Regions from separate parts of the Pseudalkalibacillus sp. Hm43 genome, predicted to be linked through region 1. Evidence: a T-box and tRNA genes for the amino acid it is inferred to sense, from the RefSeq annotation. Region 1 holds a T-box; the other holds one or more tRNA genes.
The links. The T-box of region 1 lies ahead of trpS (tryptophan--tRNA ligase). A T-box ahead of a tRNA ligase gene usually reads a tRNA of that ligase, here a tRNA-Trp.
Positions count from the first base shown of each region.

Region 2: it encodes a tRNA-Trp, which carries the amino acid that the T-box ahead of trpS (tryptophan--tRNA ligase) is inferred to sense. The anticodon was not compared.

Region 1 covers NZ_CM135129.1:1,100,504-1,106,029, forward strand. The annotation lists gene ACXQIQ_RS05830 (peptide ABC transporter substrate-binding protein) at 1-1,577, opposite strand, end outside; gene ACXQIQ_RS05835 (DUF3899 domain-containing protein) at 2,018-2,380, shown strand; T-box leader at 2,431-2,676, shown strand; gene trpS (tryptophan--tRNA ligase) at 2,735-3,730, shown strand; gene ACXQIQ_RS05845 (type 1 glutamine amidotransferase domain-containing protein) at 3,789-4,457, opposite strand; gene ACXQIQ_RS05850 (YjbA family protein) at 4,571-5,320, opposite strand; gene ACXQIQ_RS05855 (hypothetical protein) at 5,430-5,526, opposite strand, start outside.
Region 2 covers NZ_CM135129.1:1,873,953-1,879,478, forward strand. The annotation lists gene ACXQIQ_RS09890 (ABC-ATPase domain-containing protein) at 1-774, opposite strand, end outside; gene ACXQIQ_RS09895 (B3/B4 domain-containing protein) at 854-1,519, shown strand; gene ACXQIQ_RS09900 (YqaE/Pmp3 family membrane protein) at 1,648-1,821, opposite strand; gene ACXQIQ_RS09905 (DUF421 domain-containing protein) at 1,893-2,615, opposite strand; tRNA gene ACXQIQ_RS09910 (tRNA-Leu) at 2,772-2,856, opposite strand; tRNA gene ACXQIQ_RS09915 (tRNA-Leu) at 2,890-2,978, opposite strand; tRNA gene ACXQIQ_RS09920 (tRNA-Cys) at 2,989-3,063, opposite strand; tRNA gene ACXQIQ_RS09925 (tRNA-Gly) at 3,130-3,204, opposite strand; tRNA gene ACXQIQ_RS09930 (tRNA-Gln) at 3,211-3,285, opposite strand; tRNA gene ACXQIQ_RS09935 (tRNA-His) at 3,292-3,367, opposite strand; tRNA gene ACXQIQ_RS09940 (tRNA-Trp) at 3,391-3,464, opposite strand; tRNA gene ACXQIQ_RS09945 (tRNA-Tyr) at 3,468-3,552, opposite strand; tRNA gene ACXQIQ_RS09950 (tRNA-Thr) at 3,642-3,717, opposite strand; tRNA gene ACXQIQ_RS09955 (tRNA-Phe) at 3,725-3,800, opposite strand; tRNA gene ACXQIQ_RS09960 (tRNA-Asp) at 3,805-3,880, opposite strand; tRNA gene ACXQIQ_RS09965 (tRNA-Met) at 4,044-4,120, opposite strand; tRNA gene ACXQIQ_RS09970 (tRNA-Val) at 4,136-4,211, opposite strand; tRNA gene ACXQIQ_RS09975 (tRNA-Glu) at 4,220-4,294, opposite strand; tRNA gene ACXQIQ_RS09980 (tRNA-Ser) at 4,326-4,418, opposite strand; tRNA gene ACXQIQ_RS09985 (tRNA-Asn) at 4,420-4,494, opposite strand; rRNA gene rrf (5S ribosomal RNA) at 4,508-4,623, opposite strand; rRNA gene ACXQIQ_RS09995 (23S ribosomal RNA) at 4,686-5,526, opposite strand, start outside.

The sequences.
Region 1 (5,526 bases):
TGGTAAAGTGGTCCGATTGCAGCATCTTCTTCAAGTAATAGTTTCTCAGCTTCTTGCATTGCTTGGAAACGCTCTACAGGCTTGTCAGCAAGTTCGTTCTTCGCTTGTTTCACAAGCTTGTCATACTCTGGGTTAGAGTAGCCCATCTTGTTGTGACCACCGTCAGTTACCCAAAGGTCAACGAAAGTCATAGCGTCAAGATAGTCAGGACCCCAACCAGCGAATTGGATGTCGTAATCTTGTGCTTCATCAAGCTCTAGACGTTGCTTAAATGGAACGTTCTTGAGATCGATTGTCAAACCAGGAAGAGCTTCTTCCAATTGGTTTTTGAAGTAGTCTTGCATCTTCATAGCTGTTTCAGTGTCTCCACCAAGGATTTCAAGTGTTACGCTATCCTTGCCAAGAGCTTCTAGACCTTTTTCCCAATGTTCTTTAGCTTTATCTTTGTCAGTCTTCAAAAGATCGCCATTTCCTGCGCGGAAGTCTTCACCTGTTTCAGGATGTGTAACGAAGTCCTGTGGTACAGAGAAGTATGCAGGAATAGATCCATTGTTAAGGATTACGTTTACTAGGTCTTCCTTGTTTACTGCCATGCTCAATGCTTTACGTACGTCAACGTTCGCTAATGCTTCGTTACGAGTTTGGTTATACTTGAAGTAGAAGAGTACCGGCTCTCCGTAAGATTTGAAATCTTCGTGATCCTTGTACTTGTTAACGAATTCAGAAGATAGACCTGCACGATCGATCTTTCCAGTTTCATAAAGGTTAACTGCAGTTGCAGGGTCTTTAACAACCTTTACGTTGATTGTTTCAAGCTTAACGTTTTCAGCATCCCAGTAGTCAGGGTTCTTCTTAAGTACCCATCCTTCTTCGTGCTTCCAATCAGTAAGCAAGAATGGTCCGTTATAGATTAGGTTTTCGTCTTCAAGAGCGTATTGATCTCCTTGCCCTTCAACGAATTCTTGATTTTGTGGTAAGTATGTTGCGAATGTAGTCAAGCTTAGGAAGTAAGGAGTTGGACGCTCAAGTGTTACTTTCAACGTCTTCTCATCTACAGCTTCTACACCTAGTTCTTCTGGCTTCATGTCACCAGCAGTGATTGCTTCAGCGTTCTTTACAGGACCCATGATGAATGAATATTGTGAAGCAACTTCAGGGTCAACTGCTTTTTGCCAAGAGAATACGAAGTCCTGTGCTGTTACAGGAGTTCCGTTTGACCATTGAGCATCACGTAGTTTGAAAGTGAATACTGTTTGGTCTTCGCTTACTTCGTGACTTTCAGCGATACCAGGTACCGGCTGGTTGTCTGGACCTAAGCGATAAAGTCCTTCCATTGTTTCGTTCATAACTTGGAAAGCTACAGCATCTGTACCTTGTACAGAATCCATAGTTGGGATCTCTGCACTCTCAAGAATGTTCAATACTTGAGGTACATCTGTGTTACCTTCTTTACCTTTGTCTCCATCGCCGCCATTTTTGTCTCCGTCAGCGCTATCTCCGCCTCCAGAACATGCAGCTAGGAACATGCTCAACACTAGAGTTAGTGTTAGCAGCAATGACCATTTTGACTTCTTCATGCCTTAATGACCTCCCCTAAATATTGGTGAAATGTAGCGAACGCCGCCCCGAAAAATTGTCAGATTTTTGAGGAATTTCGTTCACAATTTGTATTATACAAGTTTTCGGACTATTTTGCATGTGTTTTTTTAATATATTTTACAAAAAGCCCATGTTCATTACGGTTTCATAACAAAAATTAGGACTATATACCCACTTTAAATATGCGCGTATTTGGGTATACAGTGCGTAAAAATTGAAGATTATGTATACGGATGATGTGTAAAGATTGATATATAAGCATTTTGAATATAAAAGAATGCATATCATATGCATTTGTCGTTCATTCGCAAATCTTCTGACAAATTACAGGTGTTGCTCCTATGTAAAGATGTGTATGAATCGTTAAGATATTGCTTGATTCTATCATTATCGTGTATCATCGACTTGAGGTGACACGATGAACTTAATAAAACGATCCATATATGCTTTGATCATTCTGTTAATAGTAGGTGTAGGTGCAGGATTCTTCTATTACGATAATCTAACCTTTGTTGCTGTATTGAATTCTGTATTCATGGTATCACTCGCCTACATTATGCTTGGTTGTCTGATGTTCGTTGCTAGGGGGGGATTTTTTGATGCTATCACTCTTAGTTTCAGACGTTTTATGAAGAAAGGCACCAAATACGGAGATATAATGGATGATGTAGAACGAATGGAGTTACCATCGGAGGTCTTCGAATATAAAGCCACAGAACCTCTACTGATTTCCGGTATCATTGCCTTTTTGGCAACCGTTCTGATCTCCTTCAACATTTAGTGTTGCATTTGATAATCCATTTGTATATACTATCGATAATCTAAAATTTCACACATGCGATGAGGAAGAAAAGTACACTTCACACCCTTTTCAAGAGAGTCTGTGGTTGGTGGGAACAGATAAAGGCTGGAGTAGAATGGGCTTCTGAGCATTCAAACCGAAATAAGAGTAGGCTTTGACGTCCAGTCCAGACGATATCCAGGACACTCTGTCTGCAGATCAAGCACGCAGAGAACTGAGTGATTCTTTATCCGAAGAATAATTCTGGGTGGCAACGCGGTGCAATCGTCCCAATAATGACGATTTGCGCGGCGTTTTTTATTTTGTTCAAAAATTTACAAGGAGTGAAAAGACATGTCCGTCATTTTCTCAGGTGTCAAACCAACCGGATTTCCTACACTAGGGAACTATTTAGGAGCTTTGAAACATTTCGTTACGTATCAGGAGGAACACGATTGTTACTTTTGTGTAGTCAATCAACACGCGATTACGGTTCCTCAAGATAAGTTGGAACTGCGTGACAACACGAGGAAGCTCGCAGCGCTTTATCTTGCGATCGGAATCGATCCACAGAAATCAACGATTTTCATTCAATCTGAAGTACCTGCCCACACGAAGATGGGATGGATCATGCAATGTGTATCCTATATGGGTGAACTTGAGCGCATGACTCAATTCAAAGATAAAGCGGATCAGCGTGTCGGCGTATCAGCTGGATTGCTGACTTATCCCCCATTGATGGCATCAGATATCTTACTTTACGGAACAGATATCGTACCTGTCGGTGATGATCAGAAGCAGCATCTTGAGCTGACAAGAGACTTAGCAGAGCGCTTCAACAAACAATACAACGACATTTTCACTGTACCGGAAGTGCACATCCCTAAGGTTGGCGCACGAATCATGGATCTTGGAAATCCGTTGAAAAAAATGAGTAAATCCGATGAGAACGCAGCAGGTTATATATCCATGCTGGATGATGAAAAAACAATCATGAAGAAAATCAAACGAGCCACAACAGATTCTGAAGCAAGAGTGAAGTTTGACAAAGAAAACAAACCTGGCGTTTCAAACTTGTTGACGATCTATTCCCTCTGTTCAGGGAAATCGATTGAAGACATTGAGGCGGAATATGAAGGAAAAGGCTACGGTGACTTTAAGGAAGGTGTGGCTAATGCCGTCATCAGCCAATTGAAACCGATCCAAGAACGGTATCATGAGCTCCTGAATTCTGAAGAGTTGGATGACATTCTTGATCAGGGTGCTGAGAAAGCGGATCGCGTGGCCAATAAGATGCTTGCGAAAGCGGAACGAGCAATGGGCTTAGAGCGCAAAAGGAAGAAGAAATAAAAGAGTGACCGTTAAAAGGCAATTTTTAAGCCTTGACGGTCACTTTTTTTAGTCCATTTTATTGTTCATTGAGCGCTTCAATGAATTTTAACGCGGTACTTTCGCTCGACATTGGATTTTGACCCGTAATGAGGTTCCCATCTCGTATAGAGAAGTCGGTCCACTTGTCTCCCCTTACGAACTCTCCACCTTTTTCACGAATTGCAGTTTCTAGCAGAAACGGCATCTCTTCGGTCAATTGCATTTCATGCTCCTCTTCATCTGTAAAGGAATTGACCGTCTTACCTCGTACGATAGGAGTGCCATCTTGATAAGTGACATTAACGAGACCCGATGGACCATGGCAAACGGCTCCAATAACTTTATTCTCATCTGCCAGTTTACCGATCAGCTTTTGCATAACTACATTTTCTGGGAAGTCGAACATTGTACCATGTCCACCTGGTAAAAACACAGCGTCATATCCTGCGGCTAATTCTTCTTCTGATAAACTTTCCGTATTTTCCAATTGTTTGCGCGCCTCATCATAGTCTGCATTAGGTTCCTCCGGAATACTGTTCGGATCCAGAGGAATGTTGCCACCCTTCGGGCTTCTCACATGAATTTCATAGCCCTGTTTTTCAAATAGGTTGTAAGGAACAGCAAATTCTTCAAGCCATAGTCCGGTCTCTTGTTCATCATTTATCTTGTCTGCATTCGTTACGATCATCAACACTTTCTTAGACAAAGTAATACCTCCTTCAAATAGTAGAAGCTTTACGTTGCCAACATTCCCTCATGACCGTAATCATAAACTTCATTTTCATTTCACACAAAGATAGCTGACTCGTTTCGAGTCAGCTAATTTACGTGTGTTCCTTTTTCAAGTTCCCATATTTTCTCAAAATAGGGTTGCCCTTTAATCAACCTTTCACAGATTGTCTGATGCTTCGATGTCCACCCCTGAGATACTTCCATATACAATGCTCTCCAAGCTTCTTCAAAGCTCATATCTTGAATGGAGGAATACTTTTCAGGAAACCATTCTGTATACCAGTATCGGGCTTCAGCGGTGTTCGCACTGGAATACATTTGATCCAATGCCATGAACAGTAGTTGTTTGAGCTGCCTCTCTCTTCTGGTCAGCCCTTTCATGTTTTGCGGGTCTGGTGAAAGAATGTGGTACTCTTTTTTGTGGAACTCATCTGTATCGAATGTATACGGCTTCGGATCCAACTCCTCTGCCATTTCATATACGAGTTGTTCCTGTCTTGGAATCATCCGGCTTTTCCGTATCGGAATTCGGTAGCCCATCGTATCGATGATCATACATTTCCGACCATCCGTTGCGATGAAACAATACTCGATTTGCTCTCTCTGGTTGTTCTTCCGAATATAGCTCTTATTCTTTACTTCTTCCAACAGCTCATTCGGTAGTTCGCTCAAGTCATTCTCTATGTAGTTTAGGAGAGGCGATTCCATTTTAATGATTGGAACTTGATCAAGAAGCTCAATGAAATCTTCTTTTCGCCATTCGTGAAATTCACAGACATTATAGCCGTTCTCTTCGCCTTCGAACCAGTTTACCCAAACATCTCTCAAGTACAACATGTATACCCCTCACTTTACAGGATTTACTGTTTGTTAAAATCAGTATAGTCAGAGGTAAAAGAATTTATTCTATTAACAGACATTTTCCGTCGACAAATGTATATCGCCGTCATTCATCTGAATTGTTTTTCATAGAAGGAAGATAAATACTCCCCCAGATCAATGCCAGTCCAATAAGAAAAATCATAAGCTCTACTCTTTTGAAA
Region 2 (5,526 bases), 770 kb from region 1:
CTTTCCGTGGTAGCCGCCACCGACAATCAATGTGATGCCGTTCTGGATGCCCATCCCTTGAACCGGCTCCTTCCGATGGGGAACTGGAATCGATACTGTCATAGACTCAGGAGCTTCAAACGCCACCACTTCATTCGTTCGGAGCGGACGATCACTAATTCTACTCTCTCGCGGTAAAACCGATCCGTTCGCGATGAACGCAACGAGATTGTTCCCAGCCATGAACTCACGGATGGCATCCTGCTGATCACATAACTCAACAGCATCGACGACTGTTTCTTCTTTTAATGAAAAAATCGAGTCTTTCAAAATTTGAGGAAGAAGAGTCACCAGCATTTTTTCTGCCTGTTTACCCAGTACCTTCCGACCTCTTGCCGGAAGTCCAACAGATAGACAGACGATGACAGAACGGTCTGTCAGCTGGACAGCTGTCCGATCCAGCAATTCTTGAGCGGGACGATCAATCACGATGACGCCACTCTTACCAGATCCGCCGGCCCGATCATCCATCTGACGAATCGCTTTTGCTACACTTCTCGCGATCGTATCTTCCACTCTGATTTTACGTGAAGTCGTCGATTCCCAATCTTCTTGTAAAATCGTCCGCTCTTTCGGAATCTCTAAACGGATCTTAGATGGCGCTGCGAATGGATCACCTTGGACATGATCGATATGAAGAGTGAAACCATCAAAACGATACTTTCCCCGGATGTCTTTATACGCTTTATAACCTTTCCCATCAATTCTTTTCAGAATGGATTGCAATTTGTCCATGATTGTAAGCACTCCTTTTTCAGTTGCAAAATCTATTATGGTACACTTAGTGAAAATACATAATCAGTGAGGTGACATAATGAATTTCACCATTTCAAATCAGCTCAAACAAGCAGTACCAAACTTCAAAGTCGGTATCATCCAATATCATGGTATCACGGTTGCTGAGCCTCCTAAAATGTTAGCTGGCCGCTTGCAGCTTTTCCAGGAATCATTAATGCTCGATGCTGAAGATCAGCCCGTTTCAGAAATCGGTCCGATTCAAGAGTGGCGTCAAATTTTCAAAGCGTTAGGCACGGATCCTTCCAGATACCGCCCATCATCAGAAGCGCTGCTCCGCCGCGTTTATAAAGGCTCACAGCTTGGCTCAGTCCACTCTGCAGTCGATACGAACAATTTCTTTTCCTTACAATATCAAATCCCACTCGGAATTTATGACGCTACCAACATTAAAGGTGATGTCATGGTGGACATAGGCGCAAATGAAGACGCTTATGAGGGCATCAATGGACGGGTGATGGATATGAGTAACAAGATCATCACACGAGATGATGAAGGGGCATTCGGAAGCCCGATCGTCGATTCGAAACGCACAATGGTCACAGAAGATACGACAGATGCCCTGCATGTCGTCTATTTCCAACCTTCACTGTCAGATGAACATGCCAATGATATGCTGCAAGCTATAGAGAAAATGTTCATCCAAGTCCACGGAGGAACAGCCAAGTCCTATATATTCAAGTAGGCCTTGCAAAAATAAAAACGCAACACCCCGTTACCTGTGAACGAAGCACTGCGTTAAACAAGTTTCTATCATTATAAGTCAGAACTGAATGATTTATGTACAAAACCTCCAAGTGGAGGTTTTTTCATTTACGCCATGCTTCCTTTACCAACGGAACGCTTTTGATGGATGACGAAAAACGCGTGGATCACACCCGGTAACCAACCAATCAAAGTCAAAACCAAGTTAATCAATGTTTGTGTTTTACTTCCGGAAAGAAGTACAGCAAGAGGCGGAAGTAAAAGTGCTAATATATACATCATGTCTGAGCTTCCTCCTTTATTTCGTGTAGTATAGTCATACCCCGGTAAAATTAAGCTTAAACGTTCGATGATCAATGGTAGATAGGAGGAGCACTTTTTGCGTCCAATGATTTCTCAGACACATGTAAATTCTTCTTTTCATCAATAGAGGCAAAGAAAACATCCTCATAGTCAGTAATCCCTAGATGACCCAGTTTTGTTTTCAACCATTTTTCATTGACTTGAACGACATTCAGAACCTCACGATACAGCGTACCTTCAACAATCAAAGGATACGCTAGATCGACATGTGGCTTATAAATCTGTAAATCCTCTACGGTTACCGGGGATTTTTCCGGCTTTTTCAACACGGTCAATTGCCCATTCGCTTCTATGATCCCAAGTTTTACACTCGTAATGTCAAAAATGTCTTTCTCCCTTAACATGAGAAGAACATTATCAATCGAGTATTGCATGTTTTTGAGATTTTCAATGATAAATGAACCGTCCTGGATCACCACCGTCGGTTCAAAAGTAACCAGCTTTCCAAACTTCCGATTCATGATCTTCAATTTTGCAACGAGTTTTTGAAGGATTCCAATCAGAATAATAGCGACAATGGTATGAATATGTACGACATCCGGTTCCGCAATATCCGCACCGACTACAGACCCTAATGTAAGTAAAATCAATAAATCGAATACAGGAAGTTCTCCAATGGACCTCTTTCCCATAAACAAGGTCACGACTAAAAGTAAAGGAAGAATGGTTACGACCCTTCCGAATAAGATGAGTAATTCTTTTGCCATCTCCACTATGAATCCCTCCGAACAAGCAAAATCAAAAACCACATATTCCTATGGTCTACAATTCGAAAAGATGTATGTAAAAAAACACACTGTGTGCTTTATGAGACAACAAAAAAAGCCAATACTTTGAGTTAATCAAAGCATTGACTTTAGATTATGTAATGGTACCGGTGGTCGGGGTCGAACCGACACTCCGTGAGGAACACGATTTTGAGTCGTGCGCGTCTGCCAATTCCGCCACACCGGCATGTGTCAATAAAAGAAAGATATTAAATTCATATGGTGCCGAGGGCCGGACTTGAACCGGCACGGTAGTCACCTACCGCAGGATTTTAAGTCCTGTGTGTCTGCCAATTCCACCACCCCGGCTGGGTAGTTATGGAGGCGGCACCCGGATTCGAACCGGGGGATAAGGGTTTTGCAGACCCGTGCCTTACCACTTGGCTATGCCGCCGTACTCTATCTTATGTTTTATATAAAAAATCGAGTACCACTTTCGGCAGTTCATTTAAGAATTTAATGGAGCGGAAGACGGGATTCGAACCCGCGACCCCCACCTTGGCAAGGTGGTGTTCTACCACTGAACTACTTCCGCGAAATTTGGCTGGGCTAGCTGGATTCGAACCAACGCATGACGGAGTCAAAGTCCGTTGCCTTACCGCTTGGCTATAGCCCAACGTAATGGGGCGACTGATGGGAATCGAACCCACGAATGCCGGAACCACAATCCGGTGCGTTAACCACTTCGCCACAATCGCCATTATTATTTTAGTTGTAAAATTGGCAGGGGTAGTAGGAATCGAACCCACACTGGAGGTTTTGGAGACCTCTGTTCTACCGTTAAACTATACCCCTAAATGGTGGAGGGGGACGGATTCGAACCGCCGAACCCTGAGGGAGCGGATTTACAGTCCGCCGCGTTTAGCCACTTCGCTACCCCTCCAAAGAGACAATTAATATTGTAGTACAGATTTCACTCTGTTTCAAGTGTAAAATCAGGAATCATAACCAATCTATTCCTGAAAGAGAAAATGGTGCTGGCCAGAGGACTTGAACCCCCAACCTACTGATTACAAGTCAGTTGCTCTACCAATTGAGCTAGGCCAGCAAACCAATGGTGGCTCGAGACGGAATCGAACCGCCGACACGAGGATTTTCAGTCCTCTGCTCTACCGACTGAGCTATCGAGCCAAGATGGCGGACCCGACCGGATTCGAACCGGCGATCTCCTGCGTGACAGGCAGGCATGTTAACCCCTACACCACGGGTCCATCTTGTAAGAATTTAATTTGGTTGCACCCTTACGGGTACCACGATCTAAAACTAACTATGAAGTAAAATCGACGTAGTAAGTTTTAATTTGGTTGCACCCTTACGGGTACTTCAGATATTCATTGAAAGAATGTCGATTCGACGTTGTTCAATGAATTATTTTGGTTGCGGGGATAGGATTTGAACCTACGACCTTCGGGTTATGAGCCCGACGAGCTACCAGACTGCTCCACCCCGCGACGATATGAATTAAATGGTGGAGGATGACGGGATCGAACCGCCGACCCCCTGCTTGTAAGGCAGGTGCTCTCCCAGCTGAGCTAATCCTCCAATATGAATGGTGACCCCTACGGGATTCGAACCCGTGTTACCGCCGTGAAAGGGCGGTGTCTTAACCACTTGACCAAGGGGCCGATATATAGTTATGTAGTATGAATTTCTTAATGGCGGAGAGCGAGGGATTCGAACCCTCGGTACGGGTTAAAACCGTACACACGATTTCCAATCGTGCTCCTTCGACCTCTCGGACAGCTCTCCGTGGCTCCGCAGGCAGGACTCGAACCTGCGACCGATCGGTTAACAGCCGATAGCTCTACCACTGAGCTACTGCGGATCGATATAGTATAGCCCGGCGACGTTCTACTCTCACAGGGGGAAGCCCCCAATTACCATTGACGCTGAAGAGCTTAACTTCCGTGTTCGGCATGGGAACGGGTGTGACCTCTTCGCTATCGTCACCAGACTATGAAGTTGAAGGAACCATTCCTTCAAAACTAGATAACGGTTCTTGAAAACGTAAGTATTGTGGTTAAGTCCTCGATCGATTAGTATCTGTCAGCTTCACGTGTCACCACGCTTCCACACCAGACCTATCAACCTCATCATCTCTGAGGGATCTTACTCGCTTGACGCGATGGGAAATCTCATCTTGAGGGGGGCTTCATGCTTAGATGCTTTCAGCACTTATCCCGTCCACACGTAGCTACCCAGCGATGCTCCTGGCGGAACAACTGGTACACCAGCGGTGTGTCCATCCCGGTCCTCTCGTACTAAGGACAGCTCCTCTCAAATTTCCTGCGCCCGCGACGGATAGGGACCGAACTGTCTCACGACGTTCTGAACCCAGCTCGCGTACCGCTTTAATGGGCGAACAGCCCAACCCTTGGGACCTACTTCAGCCCCAGGATGCGATGAGCCGACATCGAGGTGCCAAACCTCCCCGTCGATGTGGACTCTTGGGGGAGATAAGCCTGTTATCCCCAGGGTAGCTTTTATCCGTTGAGCGATGGCCCTTCCATGCGGAACCACCGGATCACTAAGCCCGACTTTCGTCCCTGCTCGACTTGTAGGTCTCGCAGTCAAGCTCCCTTGTGCCTTTACACTCTGCGAATGATTTCCAACCATTCTGAGGGAACCTTTGGGCGCCTCCGTTACACTTTAGGAGGCGACCGCCCCAGTCAAACTGCCCACCTGACACTGTCTCCGAACCGGATCACGGTCCTGGGTTAGAATTTCAATACCGTCAGGGTAGTATCCCACCGACGCCTCCACCGAACCTAGCGGTCCGGCTTCTAAGGCTCCTACCTATCCTGTACAAACGATACCAAAATCCAATATCAGGCTACAGTAAAGCTCCATGGGGTCT